DNA from 3 places in the Pseudomonas sp. B21-031 genome. Region 1 is predicted to be linked to each of the others. Evidence: predicted binding sites of a transcription regulator. Region 1 holds the regulator's gene; each other region holds the start of a gene.
The links. Region 1 encodes FliA, which starts transcription of late flagellar genes. Its sites were predicted from a motif close to CTAAAGTTTNNNNNNNNNNNGCCGNTAA; they were not measured.
Positions count from the first base shown of each region.

Region 1 (5,906 bases):
AGCAAGGCTTCGAACTCGTGCTCGCTGATCTCGTCACTCGTTGGGCTGGCCGCTGCAACGCTTTGCGGCGCTGCCGCTGCTGGCGCATTGGCGGCCGGCAAGGCATCGGCCTGGAAGGTGCCCTTGCCGTGCAACTGGTCGAGCAGCGACTCGAACTCTTCATCGGTGATTTCATCGCTGACCGGTGCCGCAGCGCTGGCCACAGGCTCAGCGGCGACTTCGGCGCTGAACTGGCCTTTGCCATGCAACTGGTCGAGCAACGATTCGAATTCGGCGTCGGTGATTTCGTCACCGGCGCTGCTGACGGTTTCGCCTTGCATCTGCTCATCGGCAGCGGCCTGGGCCTTGACCGCGTCGAGCGAGTCGAGCAGCTGCTCGAATTCGCTGTCGGTGATGTCTGGCTCTTCGGCAGGCGCCGCGGCGACCGGCTCGGCTGCAGCCGCAGGCGCTGCGACCTCCTCGGCAGCAGCAGGCTCGGCCAGGCGCGACAACGCCGCCAGCAGTTCTGGGGTAGCGGGGATGACCTCGCTGCGCTCGCGGACCTGGCCAAACATGCTGTTGACCGTGTCCAGCGCCTCCAGCACCACGTCCATCAATTCGGCGTCGACCCGGCGCTCACCTTTGCGCAGGATGTCGAACACGTTCTCGGCGATATGGCAGCACTCCACCAGCTCGTTGAGCTGGAGGAAGCCGGCGCCCCCTTTTACAGTGTGGAAACCGCGAAAAATGGCATTGAGCAGGTCGGCATCATCCGGTCGGCTTTCCAGCTCGACCAGTTGCTCGGACAGTTGCTCAAGAATTTCGCCGGCTTCTACCAGGAAATCCTGAAGGATTTCTTCATCGGCGCCGAAGCTCATTAAACGTGCTCCTTAAAAACCCAGACTGGACAGCAGATCATCGACATCGTCCTGACCGGACACGACGTCTTCACGCTTATCGGCATGAATCTGCGGACCTTCACCCCGAGTCGGATGTTTTTCTTGATCTTTTTCAGCACGCAGCTGCTGGTGGTCATGTTCGATACCGGCAAAACGGTCGACTTGACTGGCCATCAGCACGAGCTTGAGCAGGTTGCTTTCCACCTCGGTGACCAGCGCGGTGACCCGCTTGATCACCTGCCCGGTCAGGTCTTGATAGTCCTGAGCCAGCAGAATGTCGTTGAGGTGGCCTGAGACCTTGCGGTTACCTTCGGCGCTGTGTGTCAGGAAACTGTCGACGCGTTTGACCAGGTCACGGAATTCCGGCGCGGCCACTTCGCGGCGCATGAAGCGCTGCCAGTCCACGCTCAGGGCCTTGGCCTCACCCGCCAGGTCGTTGAGCACCGGTGTGCTTTCCTCGACCAAGTCCATGGTGCGGTTAGCGGCACCTTCGGTCAGTTTGACCACATAGGACAGGCGCTCGGTGGCGTCGGTGATCTGCGAGACCTCCTCGGCCTGCGGCATGTGCGGGTCGATCTGGAAACTGACGATCGCACTGTGCAGCTCACGGGTCAGCTTGCCGACTTCCTGATACAAGCCGCGGTCGCGGGTCTGGTTCAGCTGATGAATCAGCTGCACCGCCTCGCCGAAGCGCCCGCGCTCCAGGCTCTCTACCAGCTCCTGGGCATGCTTCTTCAGGGTCGATTCGAACTCCCCCAAAGACGTTTGTGATGAATCCATGGCGCGCCCCCTGACGTGACTCAGCCGTTGACGCGTTCGAAGATCTTCTCGATCTTTTCTTTGAGCACCTGAGCGGTGAACGGCTTGACCACGTAACCATTAACGCCGGCCTGGGCCGCTTCGATGATCTGGTCGCGCTTGGCCTCGGCCGTCACCATCAGTACCGGCATGGTTTTAAGCTTTTCGCTGGCGCGGACTTTGCGCAGCAGATCGATACCGGACATGCCCGGCATGTTCCAGTCGGTCACCAGGAAGTCGTAGTGGCCGTTTTCCAGCATCGGCAACGCGGTGGTGCCGTCGTCAGCTTCGTCGGTGTTGGTGAAGCCCAGATCACGCAGCAGGTTCTTGATGATCCGCCGCATCGTCGAAAAGTCGTCAACGATGAGGATTTTCATGTTCTTGTCCAATTAGACCTCCAAGCAGTCTCAAACGCGCTCGGCCCCCGAGCACGCATTCATTCAATTCGGCACAACGTAAAACGGCTGCAGCGTCTTCAGTGCAACGGCTGGCGCTCAGCGCGCCCGCCACTCACCCAGACGGCTGCGCAAACGTGCGGCGCACTGGCTGTGCAACTGGCTTACCCGCGACTCGCTGACGCCCAGCACCTCACCGATTTCCTTGAGGTTCAGCTCTTCGTCGTAGTACAGCGCCAGCACCAGCCGCTCGCGCTCTGGCAGGTTGGCGATCGCATCGGTCAGGGCAGCCTGGAAGCGCTCGTCTTCAAGGCCCCGCGCCGGTTCGACCTGGCCACTGGCGCCGTCTTCGTGCAGGCCTTCGTGCTCGCCGTCCTGCAACAGGTCGTCGAAGCTGAACAGCCGGCTGCCCAGGGTATCGTTCAAAATCCCGTAATAATCATCGAGACTCAATTGGAGTTCGGCAGCAACCTCGTGATCTTTAGCGTCGCGACCGGTTCTTGCTTCAACGGCGCGCATTGCGTCACTGACCATGCGGGTATTGCGGTGCACCGAACGCGGTGCCCAATCGCCCTTGCGCACCTCATCGAGCATCGCGCCGCGGATGCGGATGCCGGCGTAGGTCTCGAAGCTGGCGCCCTTGCTGGCGTCATACTTGTTGGCCACTTCCAGCAGGCCGATCATGCCAGCCTGGATCAGGTCTTCGACCTGGACGTTGGCCGGCAGCCGCGCCAACAGGTGATAGGCGATGCGCTTGACCAGCGGGGCGTAGCGTTCGATCAGCTCGTACTGGGCGTCTTTTGACGCCCTGCTGTACATCTTGAAGCCGCTCGCATTCATAGTACCGGTCCTGCGCTGGTGGGCTGCACCAGACGCTCGACGAAGAATTCCAGATGCCCGCGCGGGTTGGCCGGCAACGGCCAGCTGTCGACCTTCTGCGCAATGGCCTTGAAGGCCAACGCACACTTGGAACGCGGGAACGCTTCGTACACCGCACGCTGCTTCTGCACCGCCTTGCGCACGCACTCGTCGTATGGCACGGCGCCCACGTACTGCAGGGCAACGTCAAGGAAGCGATCGGTGACCTTGGTCAACTTGGCGAACAGGTTGCGCCCTTCTTGCGGGCTCTGCGCCATGTTGGCCAGCACCCGGAAGCGGTTCATGCCGTAGTCACGGTTGAGCAGTTTGATCAGTGCGTAGGCGTCGGTGATCGAGGTGGGTTCGTCGCACACCACCAGCAGCACTTCCTGGGCCGCGCGAACGAAGCTGACCACCGAGTCACCGATACCCGCAGCGGTGTCGATCACCAGCACATCGAGGTTGTCGCCGACGTCGCTGAACGCCTGGATCAGGCCAGCGTGCTGGGCTGGCGCCAGGTGCACCATGCTCTGGGTGCCGGAGGCCGCCGGTACGATGCGCACACCGCCGGGGCCTTGCAGCATCACATCGCGCAGCTCACAGCGCCCTTCAATAACGTCGGCCAGGGTGCGTTTGGGGGTCAGGCCAAGCAATACGTCGACATTGGCCAGGCCCAGGTCGGCGTCCAGCAACATGACCCTGCGGCCAAGCTCGGCCAGCGCCAGAGACAGGTTCACTGAAACGTTAGTCTTGCCGACGCCACCTTTGCCACCGGTCACGGCGATCACCTGTACGGGATGCATGCTACCCATGTCTGTTCTTTACCTTGTCTCGCTGGGACTCAGGCCACACGTGAGGCAATTCTGCGTGCCCCTTGGCATAGCTACGTTGCACACACTTCATCATCAACCCGCTCGCCGTGGGTTGTGATAGAGATCAGCGAACATATCGGCCATGGCCTCTTCGCTGGGCTCGTCCTGCTGCTGCACATTGACCGCACGGGTGACCAGCTGGTGCGCCCGGGGCAAGTGCAAATCGTCGGGAATGCGCGGCCCATCGGTCAGGTAGGCCACCGGCAATTCATGACTGATGGCAAGGCTCAGCACGTCGCCGAGGCTTGCCGTTTCATCGAGTTTGGTCAGGATGCAGCCGGCCAGGCCACAGCGCTTGTAGCTGTGGTAGGCGGCGGTCAGCACCTGCTTCTGGCTGGTGGTTGCCAGCACCAGGTAATTCTTCGCGGCGATGCCACGGCTGGCCAGGGTTTCCAGCTGCATGCGCAGGGCCGGGTCGCTGGCCTGCAGGCCAGCGGTATCGATCAGCACCACGCGTTTACGCAGCAGCGGTTCCAGCGCCTGGGCCAGGGACTGGCCCGGGTCGACGTAGGTCACCGGCACATTGAGGATGCGCCCCAGGGTCTTGAGCTGCTCCTGGGCGCCGATGCGGAAGCTGTCCATGCTCACCAGCGCCAACTGCGGGGCGCCGTACTTGAGCACGTAGCGCGCGGCCAGCTTGGCCAGGGTGGTGGTCTTGCCCATGCCGGCCGGGCCGACCATGGCGATCACACCGCCCTCTTCAATCGGCTCCACCTCGGGGATTTCGATCATCCGCGCCAGGTGCGCCAACAGCATGCGCCAGGCCTGGCGTGGCTCTTCGATCTCAGTCGTGAGGTCGAGCAGTTCACGGGCAATCGGGCCGGACAGGCCGATGCGCTGCAGGCGGCGCCAGAGGTTGGCCTGCTGCGGCTTGCTGCCTTGCAGCTGGCTCCAGGCCAGCGAGCCGAGCTGCACTTCCAGCAGCTCGCGCAGGCCCGAAAGCTCCGAGCGCATGGCATCGAACAGGCGCGGGTCGACTGGCGCCGGGGCTGGCGCAGCGGCAGGTGCAGGGGCGTCCACGTGCGGCTCGACCAGCGGCTCGGAGGCCGTCAGCGACTGGCCGGCGAACAATTGGCGGTTGTTGTCGCTGGTGTCGCTGCGCTGGTCCAGTTCAGCCTGAGCCGTGGCAATGCGCGTGTGGGTCTTGCGCAGCTCTTCTTCAAGCTCGGCGTTGGGCACGCGCGGGGCCAGGGCGGACAATTTGTAGTCCAGCGCGGCCGTCAATTCGACACCACCGGCGATGCGGCGGTTACCGATGATGGCGGCATCGGAGCCAAGCTCATCCCGGACCAGCTTCATGGCCTGACGCATATCGGCGGCGAAAAATCGCTTAACTTGCATTATCCACTACCTCAGCCGTTAGGGCCCACGGTGGCAACGATGGTGACTTGCTTGTTGTCAGGTATTTCCTGATACGCCAGAACATGCAAATTCGGTACAGCCAGGCGACCGAAGCGCGACAGCATGGCGCGGATCGGGCCGGCGACCAGGAGAATGGCCGGCTGGCCTTGCATCTCTTGGCGCTGGGCCGCGTCAATCAGCGAACGCTGCAGCTTTTCGGCCATGCTAGGCTCCAGAAGAACACCGTCTTCCTGACCCTGCCCGGCCCTTTGCAGACTATTGAGCAAAATCTGTTCCAACCTCGGTTCAAGGGTGATCACCGGCAGCTCAGACTCAACGCCGACAATGCTTTGCACGATGGCGCGACACAATCCGACGCGCACCACAGCCACCAGCGCGGCGGTATCTTGACTCTTGCCTGCGTTGTTGGCGATCGCCTCGGCGATGCTGCGGATATCGCGCACCGGCACTTGCTCGGACAGCAATGCCTGCAGGACCTTCAGCAGCCCCGACAAGGAAATGACACCCGGCACCAATTCTTCTGCCAGTTTAGGCGAAGCCTTGGACAACACTTGCAGCAGTTGCTGCACTTCCTCATGGCCGATCAGCTCGTGACAGTGCTTTTGCAGGATCTGGTTGAGGTGCGTGGCCACCACCGTACTGGCATCGACCACGGTATAGCCCAGCGACTGCGCCTGGGAGCGCTGGCCAACGTCAATCCACACCGCCTCCAGGCCAAAGGCCGGGTCGCGTGCGGCAATGCC
Region 1 is NZ_CP087181.1:4,253,944-4,259,849, forward strand. Features, by position in the region: gene LOY53_RS18925 (chemotaxis protein CheA) at 1-857, opposite strand, end outside; gene LOY53_RS18930 (protein phosphatase CheZ) at 870-1,658, opposite strand; gene LOY53_RS18935 (chemotaxis response regulator CheY) at 1,679-2,053, opposite strand; gene fliA (RNA polymerase sigma factor FliA) at 2,171-2,911, opposite strand; gene fleN (flagellar synthesis regulator FleN) at 2,908-3,741, opposite strand; gene flhF (flagellar biosynthesis protein FlhF) at 3,835-5,142, opposite strand; gene flhA (flagellar biosynthesis protein FlhA) at 5,154-5,906, opposite strand, start outside.

Region 2 (5,906 bases), 730 kb from region 1:
TCGGGCTCGCTGTTGAACAGGATCAGGTGCAACTGGCTCATGGCACTGCTGGAGTGTGCAAAGGGCCGGAAGTGCCCGATAAGCCGTTCATATTCAGGGGTTGGCGTGGCGAGCTTGCGGGTGACCGCTGGCTCATCCTCCAGGCTGTTCTTGAAGATCTGCGACTTGATGCGTAACTGCCGAACCAGCGCGTCATTGCTGATCTTGGAAACGATGCGGCTAACCACCGTTTCGGCGAAATGGGTCTTTTCCAGCACCTGCTTGCACACCTGTGGTGTGCACAGCAGCGCCAACTGCGCCTGCACCTGGCGCCGGACGAACGCCGCACCGCCAATCTTGTTCAACACGATCAGTACGGTCAGCTCGCGCCCCCTGCGTTCGAAGCGCCGCAGCAAACCCTTGGCAATGACCTTGGCCTGATGCGCGATGGCCTGCTCGGGCAGGCTCATGCCGACGACTTCGGCGGCGTTGTACATCTCGATCACTGCCTCCTCGTCGTCCATGTCGATCATGCGCACATTGTCGATGGTCTGGTCGAACGCGGTGGCGCCGTAGCGCACGCTGTAGCGGCCGAACGCAGCGACCGATTCGCGGAGCATGCGCGAACGGGTCGCGGCAATGATTTCGCAGGGGCGCGTGTAGCCGTCCCAATGGGACAGCACCTGGGTCAGGTAGCCGCCACCGATGGCGCCGAAGCCGTGGATGCCGACACGGAACTGGTTCAGTGAGACAGGGAATGCCTCGTCGAGCGCCGGCATGCCCAAGTCGGGCACGCACTCGCTCAAGTCGGCGAGGAAGGCGTGCATGCCACGGTAGGCCATCAGCGCGCCGGCCTTGACCTCGGGCGCGGGCGGCTTGATGTCCTCGATCAGGATTGACTGGCCCCCGGCGCGGATCGCTGAGAGCAGGCCGTTTTCCGAGTCCTCGACCATGAAGCACTGGCCGGGTTGGCAATTGAGCGCGCGGGCGGCGTGCAGGAAGATTTCTGGGTGGGGTTTGCCTTGGCTGACTTCGTCGCCGCAAACGGTGATGTCGAAGTACTTGAGCACGTTGGCGTTGATCAGGTACTCCTCGGCGATGGCGCGGCGGCTGGACGTGGCGACCGCCAGGGTCAGGCCGGACTTGCGCAGGCGCTCCAGCACCTCGAGCAGGCCGGCTTTGATCGGCACGCCATGGTTGCGCACGTACGCCAGTTCGAGCTCATCGGCGCGCTGGCGGATCTGCACATAGGGAAAGTCATCGCCGTTGTGAGCCTTGGCGAGGGCCTCGGCCTTTTTCGCGCTCAGGCCCAGCGAGCCGATCAGCGTTTGCTCGCTCAAGGCGGTGCCGAAGATTTCCAGTGAAGCTTGCTTCAGCGTCCTGAAACGCAGTCGCTCGGTGTCGAACATCGTGCCATCCATGTCGAAGATGGCGCTGTGAATTTTCTTGCCCTGAAACATGATCATTGGGTGTTGCCCCTTTTTTTGCGTGAGACATCCCGCCTTCAGCCACTGAATGGCGAGGCCGGTGCGATGACGGCGCGTGGGCGGTCAGGTGGGGGGCATGCGATCTACAGGGGGGCGCTCGGGGTTGACCCAGAGGTAGGGCGGGACGGCGCGGGGTGTGCAGAGGAGGGTGGCAAGCTTCGCGGCCAGGCGGGCGCCTGGTTTGACTTTGACGTCACGCCCACTGGCTGCTGCTTGGCTTGCAGGCAATGGGCGCACGTAGCGATGGATACGTGTGATTCCAAGCATAAGGTGCTTATCTTCCTTTTCTGATGACTGACGTTCCTTTTTTACCCTTGCACGTATGCGCCGCCACATGCAAGTTGCCAGCAACAATCGTTCGGTTACCGCACACAAGCGCCTCAGCGCCACTCAAGCCCGCCGCAGCCACTCCGATACCTGCTCACCCGCCGTCGAAATCCCGATGAGAAGGGGTGCCAACAGGACCATGAGGAGTACTGCCCGTATGTTTGCCGACCTGAAGATCCGCACCGGAATGTTCTGGGTGCTGTCGCTGTTCAGCCTGACCTTGCTGTTCTCCACCGTCAGCGCCTGGCGCGCGGCGGTGGGCAGCGATGAGCAGATCAGCGAACTGGACCAGACCGCGCACCAGTCGGACCGGTTGAACAATGCGTTGCTCATGGCGATCCGCGCCAGCGCCAACGTGTCCTCGGGTTTTATCGAGCAACTGGGCGGCCATGACGAGAGTGCGAACAAGCGCATGGCGCTGTCGGTCGAATTGAACGACAAGAGCCAGAAGCTGGTCGATGCGTTCGTCGACAACGCCCGCGAGCCGGCGCTGCATGCAGCGGCCAAGGAGCTGCAGGCCACCTTCGCCGACTACGCCAAGGCGGTGGCGGGGCAGCGTGAGGCCGTGCGGCAGCGCTCGCTGGAGCAGTACTTCAAGGTCAACACCGACGCTGGCAATGCCATGGGTCGCTTGCAGGCGCTGCGTCAGCAACTGGTTGCCACCTTGAGCGAGCGCAGCCAGCAGATCATGCTCGAGTCCGACCGCCGCCTGGAGCGCGCACAACTGCTGAGCCTGGGGCTGCTGGGCGTGACGTTGCTGCTGGCGGCGCTGTGCTGGGCCTTCATTGCACAGCGTGTGTTGCACCCATTGCGTGAAGCTGGCCAGCACTTTCAGCGCATCGCCGGCGGCGACCTGAGCGTGCCGGTGGTGGTGCAGCGGCGCAACGAAATCGGCCAGCTGTTCCACGAACTGGAGCGCATGCAGCAGAGCCAGCGCGAAACCCTCGGCAAGCTCAGCAGCTGCACACAACAGCTGGCTGACGCGGCGACGGCGCTGAACACCGTTACCGAGGAAAGCGCCAATAACCTGCGCCAGCAGGGCCAGGAGCTGGAGCAGGCTGCCACTGCCGTCACCGAAATGACCACGGCGGTCGAGGAGGTCGCACGTAACGCCGTCTCCACGTCCCAGACCACGCAGGCATCGAATCAGCTGGCTGAAAAAAGCCGCCGGCAAGTCAACGAGAACATCGACGGTACCGAGGCCATGACCCATGAGATCCAGGCCAGCAGTGGGCACCTGGAGCAGCTTGTGGGGCAGGTGCGGGACATCGGCAAGGTGCTGGAAGTGATCCGTACGGTGTCCGAGCAGACCAACTTACTGGCGCTCAACGCCGCCATCGAGGCCGCCCGCGCCGGTGAGGCCGGGCGCGGTTTTGCGGTGGTAGCGGACGAGGTGCGTACGCTCGCCTACCGCACACAAGCATCGACTCAGGAAATCGAACAGATGATCGGGCGCGTGCAGCAGGGTACCGAAGCCGCGGTTGTCTCGATGCAGGCCAGCACCAGCCGGGCCCAGTCGACCCTGGACGTCACCCTGGCGTCGGGGCAGGTGTTGGAAGGCATCTACAGCGCCATCGGCGAGATCAACGAGCGCAACCTGGTGATCGCCAGTGCGGCGGAGGAGCAGGCCCAGGTGGCACGGGAAGTGGACCGGAACCTGCTGAATATTCGCGAGTTGTCGAACCAGTCGGCGACAGGGGCGCAGCAGACCCGTGCGGCGAGCCAGGCGCTGTCGGGCCTGGTGGGGGAAATGACAGCGCTGGTGGGGCGGTTCAGGGTGTAAGCGACGTTCCGAAGTTGCCGAAGGGCCAGCCAGTCAGCGTCCGGTGAAGGGCGGTTAAGTGTTGGCTGCCCGACGCCGCAGTAAAGCATCGATAGCTCGGATTGCGAGGGGATACCCGTCAGCGCCCATGCCGCAGATCACTGTATTGACCACGCCAGACATGATCGAGTGGCGGTGCAGTTCGTCCCGTGCATGAATGTTCGACAGGTGCAGTTCGACCAGCGGTGTGTCGAGTAATTTCAGCGCATCCAGTACTGGAATCGAGTGAAACGAAAGGCCAGCCGGGTTGATGATTACTGCAGCGCCTTGCTCAAAGGCTTCTTGAATCCAGTCGACCATGACGCCTTCGTGGTTGGTTTGGCGAAAGTCGCATATCAGGTCAAGTTCCAGCGCCAGGCTTTCACTGCGTTGGCGGATTTGCTCAAGCGTAGTGTGGCCGTAGATGTGCGGCTCACGGCGGCCCAGCAGGTTCAAGTTAGGGCCGTTAAGGATGAAAACGGTGCGATTCATGATTGTCCTGCTGCGTTATTTGGAAAGAAGGGTGGTAGCGCGGGCTTCGACGGCGTCGTCTTCGGCGACCGCGTTCAGGTCGATGCCACGGGTTTCCCGGCCGGTGATGATCATCGCCAGCGAAATCAGGTTGATCACCGCGCACAACGTCACCAGCGGCCACGGCGAGTTGTTCGACTGGCTCATCAGCCACACGGCGATCATCGGCATTGGGCCACCGATCACCAGATTGGCGCCTGTGTAGGCCAGTGCCGAGCCCGAGTAGCGGACCTGGGTAGGAAACGCTTCGGCGAAGGCTACAGGCTGGATGCCGCTTTGGAACTGAGTGAAGCCCAGGAACAGCCCCATGATTGCCATGATGGCGGGGACGTTAAGAGTGTTGAGGATTGGGAAGTAGACGAACAGGATCAGCAACGTCATGCACGAACCCAATGCCAGCGCTTTTTTACGCCCCCACCGATCGGACAGATAACCACCGGCAAGCGCACCGAAAATCGCGCACATGTTAGCCACCATCAGCGACATGAACCCCGTCGATTGACTAAAGCCGAGGTGCTTGGTCAGGTAGCTGAGGGAGAAAATCACGATCAAGTAGAACAGCGCAGCGGGTGAGCAGAAGAACAGCATCAGTCGCAGGATGGTTTGTAATGGCTGCTCACGGCTGATGTGAGCGGGCTCTTTTCCTGTTTGAGCGGGGCCTTCTTCAAGGCCATGAAGGCCGGGGTTTCATCAACTTTCAGGCGGATGAAAATCGCGACGATGACCAGGACGAAGCTCATCAGGAACGGGATTCGCCAGCCGAAACTTTCGAATTGCTCGCTTGAAAGCGTCGCTGCCAGGCCCATCAATACGCCGTTGGCCAAAATCTGGCTAAGGGGTGAGCACAGGCCGAGCATGCCGGAATAGCGCCCGCGACGGTCGGGGGAGGCGTGTTCCAGCGCCATCAGTTGCGCGCCAGTGGACTCGCCACCCAGTGCGAAGCCTTGAATGATCCGCAGCAGCACCAGCAGGATCGGCGCCCAGATACCCACCTGGCCGTAGGTGGGCAATAACCCCATCAGTACCGAAGCCAGGCCCATCATGGTTACGGTGGCCAGCATCAAGTTGCGGCGGCCGAGTTTGTCACCGAGGTAGCCACAGGTAATGGCGCCCAGGGGCCGCGCGGCCAGGCCGACACCGAACGTTGCCAGCGAAGCGAGCAGGCCTGCGGTGGGTTCCATCGCCGGGAAAAACAACTTCGGCAGAATGGTCGCGGACATCGCGCCATACAACGTGAAGTCGAACCATTCCAGGGCTGTGCCAATGGTCGCGGCGGTCACCGCTTTGCGAGGCATGCGCGAATCATGAGGCGCGTCACTGATTGTGCTCATAAGGGGGCTCGTCATTGTTTTTATGGTGTCGGAATACCCATACGATTCCGCCCGGGCAGTGCAGTGGTAAGGAATCGTCGAAGTGAATAGACGTTAGCGCATCCTGCTTGCAGAATAATTATCGAAATCACGATAAATAGATAAGCCAGCCTTATGAGTAGCGATTATGGAACTGCGTCACCTGAGAGCGTTTGTGGTCGCCGCTGACCTGCAGCATTTCAGCCGGGCGGCTGAGCAACTGGGCATTGCACAACCGGCACTGAGCCAGTTGATGCGAACGCTTGAGTCTGAGCTCGGGCTGACGCTGTTCCGGCGGGAGAACCGCGGCGTGGCGTTGACCGCTGCCGGCGAGGCGTTCCTGCCTCACGCGCGGCAGTCCATCGAGGCCAGCGAACGGGCAATGGCCGCGGCCCGGCGTGCCAAGCGGGGGGAGGTGGGCGAAATCAACAT
Region 2 is NZ_CP087181.1:3,519,836-3,525,741, reverse strand. Features, by position in the region: gene mtlD (bifunctional mannitol-1-phosphate dehydrogenase/phosphatase) at 1-1,445, opposite strand, end outside; gene LOY53_RS15460 (methyl-accepting chemotaxis protein) at 1,951-3,576, shown strand; gene LOY53_RS15455 (type II 3-dehydroquinate dehydratase) at 3,631-4,086, opposite strand; partial or broken gene LOY53_RS26710 (MFS transporter) at 4,102-5,456, opposite strand; gene LOY53_RS15440 (LysR family transcriptional regulator) at 5,623-5,906, shown strand, end outside.
Region 2: the regulator FliA is predicted to act here: its motif matches at 1,856-1,883, upstream of LOY53_RS15460 (methyl-accepting chemotaxis protein).

Region 3 (5,906 bases), 1.1 Mb from region 1:
CCGTGTGGGCCTGGATGCCGACACCGAGAAGGGCAAGGCGGCCGTCGAGATTTCCGTGCGCGGCGAGCCGAGCGATGCCCAGGCCTTGCGTGCAGACTTCTTTGCCCTGGCTGAAGCGCTGAGCATCGACATCGCCTTCCAGAAGGACGACCTGTTCCGTCGCAACCGCCGCCTGGCGGTGTTCGACATGGACTCGACCTTGATCGAGGCCGAGGTCATCGACGAACTGGCCAAGGCCGCCGGCGTCGGCGAGCAAGTAGCTGCGATCACCGAGCGGGCCATGCGCGGTGAGCTCGACTTCCGCGCCAGCTTCAAAGAGCGCATGGCGTTGCTCAAGGGCCTGGACGTGGGCGTGCTGGATGAGATCGGTGCCTCGCTGCGCCTGACCGAAGGTGCCGAGAACCTGTTCGCCGAGCTCAAGCGCCTGGGCTACAAGACTGCGATCCTGTCGGGTGGCTTTACGTATTTCGCCCGTCAGGTGCAGGCGCGCCTGGGCATCGATTACGTGTTCGCCAACGAGCTGGAAGTGGTCGATGGCAAGGTGACTGGCGTGGCCGTTGAGCCTATCGTCGATGCGCAGCGCAAGGCCGAGCTGCTGCAGCAGTTGGCCCGCGAAGAGGGCTTGCAACTGGACCAGACCATCGCCGTGGGTGATGGCGCCAATGACCTGCCGATGCTGTCGCTGGCGGGCCTGGGCGTGGCGTTCCGCGCCAAGCCGCTGGTACGTCAATCGGCCAAGCAGGCGATTTCGACCCTGGGGTTGGACGGTGTGCTGTACCTGCTGGGGCTGCGAGACCGCGACGCGCGCGGCTGATTCGAGATTTTGGGGCTGCGTTGCAGCCCTGATGTCTGTAGCAGCAGCCTTGTGCTGCGAAGAGGCCGGCGAAGCGGCGAATATTTAGCTGTCTTCGCTGGCCACATCGCAGCACAAGGCTGCTCCTACAGGGGCATGTGTACCTGCTGGCCTCAGGCTTCGGCAGGCGCTGCCAGTAGCTGCCCCATGCGCACCGCCGACCCGGCACCCAGGCTTTCTGCCCACTTCACCTGCTCTGGCCCGAACAGCACGATGGCGGTCGAACCCAGTTTGAAGCGGCCCAGTTCGGCGCCTTTTTCCAAGTGGATCGGCGCGCGGCTGCCTTCGTCGTAACGGAAGGTCTTCAGCTCACGCTTGGGCGGGGTTACCAAGCCGGCCCAGACCGTTTCGATCGAAGCGACAATCATCGCACCCACCAGCACCACGGCCATCGGCCCACGCTCGGTGTCGAACAGGCACACCACACGCTCGTTACGGGCAAACAGCTCGGGGACGTTTTCCGCAGTGGTCTGGTTCACCGAGAACAGGCGGCCCGGCACATACACCATCTCGCGCAGGGTACCGGCCAGCGGCATGTGCACGCGATGGTAGTCCTTCGGCGACAGGTAGATGGTGGCAAATTCACCACCCATGAACGGCGCAGCCATTGCCGGATCGCCGCCCAGCAGCTCTTGCGCGCTGAAACCGTGGCCCTTGGCCTGGAAGATACGGCCGTGCTCGATCGGGCCAAGCTGGCTGACCGCGCCGTCGGCCGGGCACAGGATGGCACCGGGCGTTTCGTCCAGCGGACGGGCGCCGGGCTTCAGGGCACGGGTGAAGAAGGCGTTGAAGTGTTCGTAAGCGCTCAGGTCTTCGACCAGGGCCTCGGACATGTTCACCTGGTAGCGCTTGGCAAACCAGGCGGTGAAGGCGTTTTTGAACCAGCGTGCACGGCACTCGGCGATGCAGCCGGCCAGCCGCGACAGCAGGTGGTGCGGCAGCAGGTACTGGCTGATGATGAACAAACGGGATTTCATGCAGGTTCCTTAGACTTCTACAGGCGTGTCCGGGTGGTTGCCCCATTCGCTCCACGAGCCGGCGTAGGCCTTGACGCGTGGGTAGCCGAGGGATTTGGCCACCAGGTAGGTGAAACCGGAGCGGCGGTGGGTCTGGCAGTGGGTGATCACTTCCTTGTCGGGGGTGATGCCCAGCTTTTCGAGGACGTCGGCGATGTCCTGGCGGATGCGCAGGTGGTCATTGAGGTCCATGCCGGCGGTCCACTCGAAGTTGATCGCGCCGGGGATATGACCCCCTTTGGCCGCCAGAACCTTCTCGCCGCTGTATTCCTGCGGGCCGCGGGCATCCCAGATGACCAGGTCATCGGCGCCCAGGCGGCTTTGCAGGTATTCGCGGGTGGCGGTTGGCTCGCCATGCACGTGCAAGCGTACGGGCGTGTTAGCCGGTGCCGGTACGTCGGTCACCAGCGTGTCTGCCGGCCAGGCCTGGATACCACCATTGAGGTAGTGGTAGGCCTTGTGGCCGATCACGTCGAGCAACCAGATGAAGCGCCCGGCCCAGCCGCCGCCTTCATCGTCATACACCACATAGACGGCATCATTGCGGTGGCCGAGTTCACTGAACAGTTTTTCCAGGTCGCCCAAGGCCGGTACCAGGCCGGGGGCAGGTGGCTGGCCCAGCTGGGTGCGCTTGCCCTCGACGAAGCGTGCGCCGGGGATATGGCCGCTGACATAGCGGTTGGCGCTGCTCAGGTCGACCAGGATCAGCTGTGGCGAATCCAGGCGCGGCAGCAGGTCTGCGGCTTCGATCACCAGGGGCAGGCCGGAAAAGTCAGTCATCCACGGTCTCCAGTGTGGAAAGAGGGGCGATTGTAGCGCAAGGCTCAGCCCTTGCGGTTGGCAAACACCGACAGCGCGCGCTCGATGCATTGCGCGGTTTTACCAAAGGCTTGCACGCTGATATCGGCCAATGGCCGGCAGCCCTGGTCGGCCACCATCAGCATCAGCACCTGATCGTTTACCGCCAGCGAGCGCAGCAGCACGTGCTCGCTGCGGAACAGGGCACGCAGCGGGGCGGGCAGCAGGGCCGAGAACTGGCTGTGGTTTTCTGGGGTGATGCGCAGCTGTCCCGCCTGGGCCATTAACTTTTGCAGCAGTTTGTTTTGCGGCACTTGCAGGGCCAGGGCCCCGGTTTCTTTGGGCAAGCCGGCGGTCTGTTGCACGCGCAGGTAGTCGCTGGCCTTGTCCAGGCTCAACAGCAAGATGCGTTGCATGCCGCAGGCCAGCAGGGCTTCGCGAGCCTGGGTGGCCAGGTGCACGGTATTGGTGAACGGGCTGGGCTGGGCCAACAGGTCCTGGCACAGCTTGCGCCAGCGCGCCAGGTCGTCGCTACTGGGCGGCGGTGGGGCCAGCATGTCCGGGTGCGGGCGGCGCTGGTGCCAGGGCCAGATCAGTGCTTCAGCCGGGTGGAACAGGGCATGCCTGGCGTGGCGGCGGGCGCTGGCCGCAGCCTGCTGGTGCACTTGCTGCTGAACGTCTTCCAGCGAGGTTTGCAGGTAGAGCGCTGTCAGCAGCTGCCAACGTAGCAGGTGCGGGTTGTCCCAGCCCACCTGCGCCGCCAGCGCCAGGTTGTTGGCCAGCAGCACGGTGTTAGCCGGCTGGTTGAACCAGCGGCGCAGGCCGGGCTCGTCATCCAGGCGGTGTTGCTGGCTGAGCAGGTCTTCGTCGCGGGCGATGCTCAGCACCTGGGCCAGTTGTTCGCGTTCTTCCAGCAGCAAGCGGTAACCCTGGGTTACCCACTGCGGCAGGCGCCAGTACTCCGCCATGGTCTGGCACAGCGCCATGATGCGCACGCCAAACAGCTCTTCCTCAACCTGGGCGGCATCCTCGCCCTTGTGGATAACCCGCAGCTCCCAGGTGTCGAGCAGCTTGGGGTAGGCCAGTGCCAGCGGCCACAGGGGTGACAGGAACAGCAGGCTGCCCCAGTGAATTTCCTGCCACAGCCGTGCCAGGCGGCTGGCGAACAAGCCGCTGGCCTGCTGCGAAGCGTGCTGGCTGATCAGTTGGAACTGGCTGAGCACTGGCGGGATTTCTTCGACGGGCACGGAGGGCAGGCGCTTGAGCAACTGCTCGGTGCGAGCCAGGCCCAGCCGGTTAAGGGCGATTTCCAGGCTCTCGGCAGGCTCGGCCTGGCTGGCGTTGGTCGGGTGATTGGCCTCACGCATCACGGAAAGCACCAATGCCGGGCTGTCCTGCATCAGTTCGGCGATATCGCGCAGCGAGCGGCGGCTGTCATTGATGGCAGCGATTACCCGGTCGTGACTGTGCTTCGGCACGGGGATGCGGACACTCTCCAGCAGCTTTACCCAGGCCTCTAACGTACGCGGCGGCTGAGCGGGCACCTTGGTTTCAATTGGCATTTTGACATCAGTCCGAACTGGCTTTTCGCTTTGAGTGGCTATAGTCTGGCGCAGTTCTGCCGATAAGTAGAAGAAGAGTTTTAAAGCTCCCAGTCTCATACCCCGACCACGACAGCAAGTGCTTTGAACCTATGGCTAAAATTATCGGCATCATCGTCGTATTCGCGAGCGTGCTCGGCGGATACGTGCTCTCCCACGGCAAGATTGCGGCGCTGATCCAGCCGTTCGAAGTACTGATCATCGGCGGTGCGGCCTTCGGTGCATTCTTGCAGGCCAACCCTGGCCACATGACCATGCACGTCATCAAGAAGTCGATGAAGATGTTCGGCTCGCGCTTCTCCCATGCCTTCTACCTGGAAGTGCTGGGCCTGGTGTACGAGATCCTCAACAAGAGCCGTCGTGAAGGCATGATGGCCATCGAGAGTGATATCGAGGACGCCGCAGCCAGCCCGATCTTCGCCAAGTACCCCACCGTGCTGGCGGATGAGCGCATGACGGCGTTCGTCTGCGACTACTTGCGCATCATGTCGACCGGCAACATGGCCCCGCACGAGCTCGAAGGCTTGTTCGACATGGAGCTGCTGAGCATGAAGGAAGAGCTCGAACACCCCTCCCATGCGGTGACCGGCATTGCCGACGGCATGCCCGGCTTCGGTATCGTTGCGGCGGTACTGGGTATCGTGGTGACCATGGCCTCGCTCGGCGACGGCGACCAGGCGGCCATCGGCATGCACGTCGGTGCGGCGCTGGTCGGTACGTTCTTCGGTATCTTGGCGGCCTATGGCTTCTTCGGCCCCTTGGCCAAGTGTCTGGAGCACGATGCCAAGGAAGAGCTCAACCTTTATGAGTCGATCAAGGCCTCGCTGGTCGCGTCGGCTTCTGGCATGCCGCCATCCCTGGCTGTGGAATTCGGGCGCAAGGTGCTCTACCCGAAACACCGCCCAAGTTTTGCCGAGCTGGAACAAGCGGTTCGCGGTCGCTGAGTCATGGAAAACAATCAGCCGATCATCATCAAGCGCGTCAAGCGCTTCGGCGGCGGCCATCATGGCGGCGCCTGGAAAATCGCCTTTGCCGACTTCGCCACGGCGATGATGGCGTTTTTCCTGGTGCTGTGGCTGTTATCCACAGCCACCCCCGAGCAGAAAATCGCCATTGCCGGTTACTTCCAGGACCCGATCGGCTTCTCCGAAAGTGGCACGCCCTACGTGATCGACTTGGGCGGCTCGCCCGAGATGGCGCCGGAAAAGACCATCAACCCTGAGGTGAAGACCGAGCCGACACAGGAGTCCACGGTTCAGCTGAACAAGGACCAGGTCGAGACCATGGCCGAACAGGTCGAGCGCGAGCGCCTTGAGCTGCTGCTGCAGGAGCTGCAGAACAAGGTAGAAGAAAACCCGCAACTGCAGAAGTTCAAGGACCAGATCCTGTTTGAGATCACCCAGGACGGTTTGCGTATCCAGATCATGGATGCCGAGAACCGGCCGATGTTCGACCTCGGCAGTGCGCGTTTGCAGCCGTATTTCGAAGACATCCTGCTGGCCATGGCCGACACCATCAAGGCGGTGCCGAACAAGATCAGCGTCAGCGGCCACACCGATGCCAAGCCGTTCGCCGGCACCGGTGAGTTCGGTAACTGGGAGTTGTCGGCCAACCGCGCCAACGCGGCGCGGCGTGCGC
Region 3 is NZ_CP087181.1:5,394,906-5,400,811, reverse strand. Features, by position in the region: gene serB (phosphoserine phosphatase SerB) at 1-814, shown strand, start outside; gene asd (archaetidylserine decarboxylase) at 967-1,830, opposite strand; gene LOY53_RS24170 (rhodanese-like domain-containing protein) at 1,840-2,649, opposite strand; gene LOY53_RS24165 (HDOD domain-containing protein) at 2,694-4,229, opposite strand; gene motA (flagellar motor stator protein MotA) at 4,361-5,212, shown strand; gene motB (flagellar motor protein MotB) at 5,216-5,906, shown strand, end outside.
Region 3: the regulator FliA is predicted to act here: its motif matches at 4,268-4,295, upstream of motA (flagellar motor stator protein MotA).